Linked DNA regions of Catellatospora sp. TT07R-123. The protein of the gene in region 1 binds, or shares a complex with, the protein of each later gene. Links are inferred from orthologs where the notes say so. Each region holds a gene or a part of one and is shown on either strand. Other genes may lie near its edges.

Evidence for each region. The genes of interacting proteins can lie anywhere in the genome.
Region 2: the proteins of rpsG (region 1) and tig are in contact, whole or in part, in a crystal structure (PDB 3GTY), measured with the Thermotoga maritima proteins. The link is inferred for Catellatospora sp. TT07R-123 from one-to-one orthologs. Residues at the interface, in WP_004081843.1 of Thermotoga maritima: Lys34, Lys52, Lys55, Glu59, Arg62, Gln63, Glu66, Asn67, Lys69, Val71, Arg95, Ala109, Lys110, Lys111, Gly112, Arg113, Pro114, Glu117, Glu121, Ile124, Ala125, Tyr127, Asn128, Asn129, Thr130, Gly131, Lys135, Asp139, Arg142, Met143; in WP_004081061.1 of Thermotoga maritima: Glu122, Val124, Val129, Leu130, Tyr133, Glu188, Gly259, Ile262, Tyr263, Glu266, Ser270, Glu273, Gln274, Glu277, Arg308, Gln311, Ile312, Ser315, Tyr316, Glu325, Arg329, Arg336, Leu363, Phe366, Trp367, Arg373, Leu377, Arg381, Leu384, Glu387.

Annotation. Positions count from the first base shown.
Region 1 is NZ_BNEM01000001.1:4,024,112-4,028,487, forward strand. Bases 884-3,877 are described here. They hold rpsG (30S ribosomal protein S7), read right to left. Parts: upstream 2,619-3,877; coding sequence 2,148-2,618; downstream 884-2,147. Other genes in these bases: fusA (elongation factor G), read right to left, coding at 884-2,061; rpsL (30S ribosomal protein S12), read right to left, coding at 2,618-3,001; Cs7R123_RS17325 (hypothetical protein), read right to left, coding at 3,485-3,877. Outside these bases: more of fusA, read right to left, coding at 1-883; more of Cs7R123_RS17325, read right to left, coding at 3,878-4,045; Cs7R123_RS17330 (hypothetical protein), read right to left, coding at 4,081-4,376.
Region 2 is NZ_BNEM01000001.1:3,226,816-3,230,472, forward strand. Bases 692-3,657 are described here. They hold tig (trigger factor), read right to left. Parts: upstream 2,877-3,657; coding sequence 1,506-2,876; downstream 692-1,505. Other genes in these bases: Cs7R123_RS13775 (ClpP family protease), read right to left, coding at 692-1,285; Cs7R123_RS13785 (hypothetical protein), read left to right, coding at 3,121-3,657. Outside these bases: Cs7R123_RS13770 (ATP-dependent Clp protease proteolytic subunit), read right to left, coding at 9-662; more of Cs7R123_RS13775, read right to left, coding at 674-691. UniProt on the Bacillus subtilis protein: Involved in protein export. Acts as a chaperone by maintaining the newly synthesized protein in an open conformation. Functions as a peptidyl-prolyl cis-trans isomerase.

The DNA of each region.
Region 1 (4,376 bases):
GACGTTCGCGGGAACCTCGGCGTAGGAGTCGAATACCATGCTGTAGCTCGCCCGGCCCTGGGTCTTCGACCGCAGGTCGCCGACATAGCCGAACATCTCCGACAGCGGGACCAGGGCGCGGACGATACGAGCGCCGCTGCGCTCCTCCATGGCCTGGATGATGCCGCGGCGGGAGTTCAGGTCGCCGATGACGTCACCCATGTTGTCCTCGGGGGTGACGACCTCGACTGCCATCATCGGCTCGAGGATGGCGGGGTCGGCCTTGCGGGCCGCCTCCTTCAGCGCCATCGAACCGGCGATCTTGAATGCCATTTCCGACGAGTCGACCTCGTGGTACTTGCCGTCGATCAGCGTCAGCTTCACGCCGACCAGCGGGTAGCCGGCCTGGACGCCGTACTGCATCGCGTCCTGGGCACCGGCGTCGACCGAGGGGATGAACTCCTTCGGGATGCGGCCACCGGTGACGGCGTTGACGAACTCGTACTGCGCCGGGGCGTCCAGCGGCAGCGGCTCGATGCTGATGATGATGCTCGCGTACTGACCCGAGCCACCGGTCTGCTTCTTGTGGGTGTACTCGATCTTGTCCACCTTGCGGCGGATGGTCTCGCGGTACGCCACCTGCGGCTTGCCGACGTTGGCCTCGACGCTGAACTCGCGCTTCATCCGGTCGACCAGGATCTCCAGGTGGAGCTCGCCCATGCCGGAGATGACGGTCTGACCGGTCTCCTCGTCGAGCTTCACGCGGAAGGTCGGGTCCTCCTCGGCGAGCTTCTGGATCGCGGTGCCCAGCTTCTCCTGGTCGGCCTTCGTCTTCGGCTCGATGGCCACCGAGATGACCGGGTCCGGGAAGGTCATCGACTCCAGGATCACCGGGTTCGCCGGGTCCGACAGCGTGTCACCGGTGGTGGTCTGCTTGAGACCCTGCACGGCGATGATGTCACCAGCACTGGCCGACGCGCGCTCCTCGCGCTTGTTGGCGTGCATCTGGTAGATCTTGCCGACCCGCTCCTTGCGGTCCTTGGTCGAGTTGATCACGGGCGAGCCCGACTCGAGCGTGCCCGAGTAGACGCGCACGTAGGTCAGCTTGCCCAGGTGCTTGTCGGTCTGGATCTTGAAGGCGAGGCCGGAGAAGGGCTCCTTCGGGTCCGCGTGGCGGACCGCCGGGGTCTCCCCGTCCATCATCGTGCCGTCGATCGCCGGGATGTCCAGCGGCGAGGGCAGGAAGTCGATGACGGCGTCCAGCATCGGCTGCACGCCCTTGTTCTTGAAGGCGGAGCCGCAGACGACCGGGTTCAGCTTGTCGGCGATGGTGGCGCGACGGATCGCGGCCTTGAGCTCCTCGATCGTGAACTCGCCACCCTCGAGGTAGCGCTCCATGATCTCGTCGTCGGCCTCGGACAGGGTCTCGAGCAGCTTGACGCGCCACTCGTCGGCCTGCGCCTGCAGGTCGGCGGGGATCGCCTCGATGGCGTAGTCCTCGCCCTTCTGGGTCTCGCCACGCCAGGTCAGCGCGCGCATGCCCAGCAGGTCCACGACGCCGATGTGGTCACCCTCGAGACCGATCGGGATCTGCAGCACCAGCGGGGTCGCGTTGAGGCGCGTGATCATCATGTCGACGCAGCGGAAGAAGTCCGCACCGGTGCGGTCCAGCTTGTTGACGAAGCACATACGCGGAACGTTGTACTTGTCAGCCTGGCGCCACACGTTCTCGGTCTGCGGCTCCACGCCGGCGACACCGTCGTACACGGCGACGGCACCGTCGAGCACGCGCAGCGAACGCTCCACCTCGACGGTGAAGTCGACGTGGCCGGGCGTGTCGATGATCTGGATCGTGTGGCCCTTCCACTCACACTTGGTAGCAGCGGAGGTGATGGTGATACCACGCTCCTGCTCCTGCTCCATCCAGTCCATGACGGCCGCGCCCTCGTGGACCTCACCGATCTTGTGCGTGATACCGGTGTAGAACAGGATCCGCTCGGTAGTCGTGGTCTTACCGGCGTCGATGTGCGCCATGATGCCGATGTTGCGAGTCTTGGCGAGGGCGCTGTCTGCGGCGGCCACTTCACGATCCTTTCAAGAACGGGACGGTGTCCCGAAAGTCAAGGTTGTGGAGCCGGCCCGGATTCCGGGACCGGCTCCACGGCAGTTCACCAGCGGTAGTGAGCGAAGGCCTTGTTCGACTCGGCCATCTTGTGGGTGTCCTCGCGCCGCTTGACGGCGGCACCGAGGCCGTTGCTGGCGTCCAGCAGCTCGTTCATGAGCCGCTCGACCATGGTCTTCTCGCGGCGGGCGCGGGAGTAGGTGACCAGCCAGCGCAGACCCAGCGTGGTGGCACGGGCCGGACGGACCTCGACCGGCACCTGGTAGGTCGCGCCACCGACACGGCGGCTGCGGACCTCGAGGGTCGGCTTGACGTTGTCCATCGCGCGCTTGAGCGTGACGACCGGGTCGGTGCCGGTCTTCTCGTGGCAGCGCTGGAGGGCGTCGTACACGACGCGCTCGGCGAGCTGGCGCTTGCCGTTGAGCAGGATCTTGTTCACCAGCTGGGTGACCAGCGGCGAGCTGTAAACCGGGTCAGCGGCCAGCGGCCGACGCGGCGCGGGGCCCTTACGCGGCATTACTTCTTCCCTTCCTTGACAAGCTTCGCACCGTAGCGGCTACGTGCCTGCTTGCGGTTGCGGACGCCCTGGGTGTCCAGCGAACCACGAATGATCTTGTAACGCACGCCCGGCAGGTCCTTAACACGGCCGCCGCGGACGAGCACGATGGAGTGCTCCTGCAGGTTGTGACCGACGCCCGGGATGTACGCGGTGACCTCGATCTGGCTGCTCAGCTTGACGCGAGCGACCTTCCGAAGGGCCGAGTTCGGCTTCTTGGGGGTCGTGGTGTACACACGCGTGCACACCCCGCGCCGCTGAGGACTTCCCTTCAGCGCCGGCGTCTTGGTCTTGCTCGTCTTCGCCTGGCGGCCCTTGCGGACCAGCTGCTGGATGGTGGGCACCGGGTTTCTCCGCTCCCTTTGCTTCTCTCCGCGGTCCGACCGCGGAAACTTATGTGGCCTTGGCCGCGTACGCGACCCGAACTGCTGCGGTCGGCGCTGTCACGGTGTGATCCGCGACGCCGCTCGACCCCCGCGGTCGGGCGTGTCGTCCGGCGCACGGGCCCGGCGGCTCGATTGCTCGAGCTGTCGGAGTCTGTCGTTGTCGTGGGTGCTGCGGTCTGCGCGGTCCCAAGGACCTCGCCGCTCCGCGTTTGGTGCACGCACGAGGGGCCCGGGCATGCCCGGGCACGAGGGGAAAGAGTACCGAACCAAGGGCCGACTGGTCAAAACGGGGTGAGCCCACGCCCGTCGATGACCTCTTCGCTGACTCATCGATGCCGGGAGTGGTGCCCAGCCATGCCAGTCCGCCTTCGACACGAACTCCGGAAACAGTCTACCTCCTCGCCTCGGCGGCCTTGCACGAGACGGCACCCGTGAGCGGAGTCACCGCGACGGAGAGGCGCTCACCCGCGGCTTCGGGGCGGTCGGCGCGCTGTCGCCGAGGACCAGCAAGGTCGCCACCAGGACCCCGGTCAGCGCCAGCGCGACACCGGTGGCACCGCAGATCAGCCCGGTCAGCGCCGTCCCCGATCCGGTGAGCCTCGCCTGGCCGCCCGCGGCGGCGGCCCGGATCTGCCGCCGGGCCAGCAGGCCCAGCACGATCCCGGCCGCGCCCAGCAGCACCGACAGCACGGTGAAGGCGCCCGCGACGAGCGCGCCCCAGCCGGCCTGGCTGCCGACCAGGCCCAGGCACCACACCACGAGCGACACCAGCACCGAGCCGATCCCCGTCACCAGCGCGCCGATGCCCACGCCGGAGACGCTCGACGGCGCGGGCAGCACGGCCACCGCGTACGGCGTGCCGGGCACCGGCTCCACGCGCACCGGGGCCGGGTAGGCCACCGGGGCCGGGCCTGCGGGCGGCGGTGGGGTCCACTGCGGCTGCGGCTGCGGCACCGGCTGCGGCGCGGGCCACTGCGGGAACGGGGGCGGCTGCTGACTCACACCCGCGATCCTGCCATGGCGCGGCCCGGCCCGTCTCAGTCGACCGTGGGCGGGTAGTCCTGGCGCCCGAACCGGACCCCGCGCAGCACCAGCAGCACCGTCAGCGCCAGCGCGCTCACCGCCGCCAGGACGATGCCGGTCCAGGCCAGCCGCTCGGCCCAGCGCACCCGGCCCGCCCCGGTGCGCCACCCCTGGCCCTCGCGCAGTTCGGCGCGGGCCTGCCGGGCCAGCGCCAGGGCGATGGTGCCCGGCACCATGCCGCCCAGGGCCAGGCCGGTCACCACGGCCAGCAGGCCGAGCCCGAACGCCGCGGTGGCCTTGCTGTCGGCGA
Region 2 (3,657 bases), 800 kb from region 1 along the record:
GAACGGGGTCAGCGCGCCCCGGCCATCGCCGACTTCTTCCGGTACGACAGCACCGAGTCGACCAGGCCGTATTCGACCGCCTCACCGGCAGTGAGGATCTTGTCGCGGTCGATGTCCTTCTTGACCTTCTCGACCGACTGGCCGCTGTGGCGGGCCAGCATCTCCTCCAGCTGGGTGCGCATGCGCATGATCTCGCGAGCCTGGATCTCGATGTCGGATCCCTGACCGTAGCCGCCCTCGGTGGCCGGCTGGTGGATGATGATCCGCGAGTTCGGCAGCGCCAGGCGCTTGCCGGGCGTGCCGGCCGCCAGCAGCACCGCGGCCGCACTGGCCGCCTGGCCCAGGCAGACCGTCTGGATGTCCGGGCGGACGAACTGCATGGTGTCGTAGATCGCGGTCATCGCGGTGAACGAGCCACCGGGCGAGTTGATGTACATCGTGATGTCGCGGTCCGGGTCGGCGGCCTCCAGCACCAGCAGCTGGGACATCACGTCGTTGGCCGACACGTCGTCGACCTGCACGCCCAGGAAGATGATCCGGTCCTGGAACATCTTGGCGTACGGGTCGATCGTCTGCTGGCCCGTCGTGGTCCGCTCGATGAACTGCGGGACGATGTAGCGACTGGACGGCTGGCCGAAGCTGGGCGTCATAGCTGGAAACATGTTGCGCTCCTTCAGTTCCCGACCGGCGCCACGGACGTAGCGGTGATCACGTGGTCGATGAAGCCGTACTCTTTGGCCTGCTCCGCGTTGAACCAGCGGTCGCGGTCGCTGTCTGCCTCGATCTGCGCCACCGGCTGTCCGGTGTGCTGGGCGATCAGGTCGATCATCAGCTTCTTGGTGTAGATCATCTGCTCGGCCTGGATGGCGATGTCGGCCGCGGTGCCGCCGATGCCGCCCGAAGCCTGGTGCATCATGATCCGCGCGTGCGGCAGCGCCGAGCGCTTGCCCTTCGCGCCCGAGCACAGCAGCATCTGGCCCATCGAGGCCGCCATGCCCAGCGCGATCGTCGCGACGTCGTTCGAGATGAACTGCATGGTGTCGTAGATCGCCATGCCGTCGTAGACCGACCCGCCGGGCGAGTTGATGTACAGGTAGATGTCGCGGTCGGGATCCTCGGCGGACAGCAGCAGGAGCTGCGCGCAGATCCGGTTGGCGACCTGCGTGTTGACGTCGCTGCCGAGGAAGACGATGCGCTCCTTCAGCAGGCGGTTGTACACAGAGTCGTCGAGGCCGCCGGCGATCGGATCGGAACCCCGCGCAGATGGAACGTGCAGCTCGCTCATATCGGCAGCCTTTCTCGTTGTCCTACAGCGACCCTAACCGCTGATTCCGACACCAGCTTCCCCAGTGCCGACGTGTTCGCTGTGAGCGCACCACGCCCGTCCGTGACTGTGGCGGGCCGCACACCCACCTGAGCTGCCGCTCAAAAGGGCGAGGGGATCCGCCGGGCCGGATGGCCGACAGATCCCCTCACCGTCACGTCCTTGGAACTCAGCCTCGGCCTCAGTGGTCGTGGCCCTCGTGGTCGCCGTGGTCGTGCCCGGCGTGGTCGTCGGCACCCTCGCGCAGCGAGTCCAGCGTCAGCACCTCGCCGTCGGTGTCGGTCATGATGACCCGCTCCATGACCAGCGCCAGCGCCTTGCCGCGACGCACGTCGCCGTAGACGGCGGCGGCGGCACCGGCCTGCACCAGGCGGTCGTAGTACTGCTGCGGGGCGACACCGGCGCGCTGGGCGCGGTGCACGATCTCGTGGCCGAACTCGTCGTCGGAGACCTGGACGTCCTCGGCCTCGGCGATGGTGTCGAGCACCAGCTGGATCCGGACGCCCTCGGCGGCCGCCTCGGACAGCTCGGTGTCGATCTGCTCCTCGGTCTTCTCCTCCGCCGCGAGGTACTCGGGCAGGCTGGCGCCCATGCGCTCCAGCTGCTCGACCATGGCGGCCTTGCGCTGCTCGACCTCGTCGGCCACGACGCCCTCGGGCGCGGGGACGTCGGCCCGCTTGACCAGCTCGGCCAGCGCCTTGTCACGTGCCGCGTACAGCTGCTCGACCTTCTTGACGCGGGTGATCCGCTCCGACAGGTCGCCGCGCAGCTGCTCCAGGGTGTCGAACTCGCTGGCGAGCTGGGCGAAGTCGTCGTCCAGCGCCGGAAGCTCCTTCTCCTTCACGGTGCGGACCGTCACGGTCACGTCCGCGTCGCTGCCGGCGTGCTCGCCGCCGACCAGCTGGCTGGTGAAGGTCGCCGACTCGCCGGCGGACAGGCCGGCCACGGCCTCGTCCAGGCCCTTGAGCAGCTGGCCCGAACCCACCTCGTGGGACAGGTTGCTGGCGGTGCCGCCCTCGACCTCGGCGCCGTCGACGGTCGCCACCAGGTCCAGCTGCACGTAGTCGCCGTCAGCGGCGGCGCGCTCGACGGTCTTGAGCGTCGCGAAGCGCTGGCGCAGGCCGTCGATCTGCTCGTCGATCTCCGAGTCGGCCACGGCCAGCGGGTCGACCTCGACCTTGATGCTGCTCAGCTCGGGCAGGGTCAGCTCGGGGCGGACGTCCACGTCGGCGGTGAACTTCAGCGGCTGGCCGTCGGCGAACTCGAGGTTGTCCACGGCCGGGCGGCCCAGCAGCTTGACCTCGTGCTCGCGCACGGCGGCGAAGATCTGCTGCGGGATGGCCTCCTCGATCGCCTCCTGCAGCACGGCGCCGCGGCCCACGCGCTGGTCGATGACCTGGGCCGGGATCTTGCCCTTGCGGAAGCCGGGGATGTTGACCTGGGCCGCGATCTCGCGGTACGCCTTCTTCAGGCTCGGCTCGAGCTCGGCGAACGGCACCTCGATGGCGAGCCGCACTCGCGTCGGGCTCAGAGTCTCGACGGTGCTCTTCACAGGCGTACTCCTTGGGATCTTTCGGGTCGTTTGGGGTTGCCTTGCGCAACTGTATGCCCCTCCGCGCCCGCCGGTGCCACCGGCGTGGTGCGCGGAAAGAGCCCGGTCGAGTGTAGGCGACCGCCGGAGGCGTTCACCGCATCGGGCGGCGGTTGTCGGCGGATGTCACACCGCGCGGGCGCGTCAGCATCATAATAACGAGCAAAGCCGACAAACTGGGCAGGTCGTCTGGGAGGAGACCGCCGTGCCGCCGATCAATGTCACGCTGCTGCTGGCCACCGCCATAGCGGCCGCAGGTGGCCCGCTGCTGGCCCTCACGCCGCTCGCGCTGCGGGCGCAACCGCAGGCCGCCGCTGCGATCAGCGTCGACGACGGGGTACGCCGGATAGAGCCGGGCGACACCGTCCAGTACCGCATCCTCGCCCGCGGCGACGGCACCGACAGCGCGACCGTCCGCCTGACCGTGCCGTCCGACCTGCGCGACGTCACCGCCGACGGAGCCACCCGCACCGGCGCCACACTCCACTGGCCCGCCCCCGGCGCCGGCCGGACCGGCACGTACACCGCCGCCGCCGTCCTCGGGCACGACACCCCGGCCGGGGATCTCGCCGTGACGGCGTGCCTGCAGGGGGTCGTCGCCGCGCCCATGGCCTGCGCCACCGACCTCGACCTGGTCGTCGAGCCGGCCGGCGGCACCGGCTGGGCCTGGCTCGGCGCGGCCGTGTTCGGGCTGCTCGCCGCGGTCGGCGCGATCTGGCTCGACCGCAAGATCCGGCCCGAA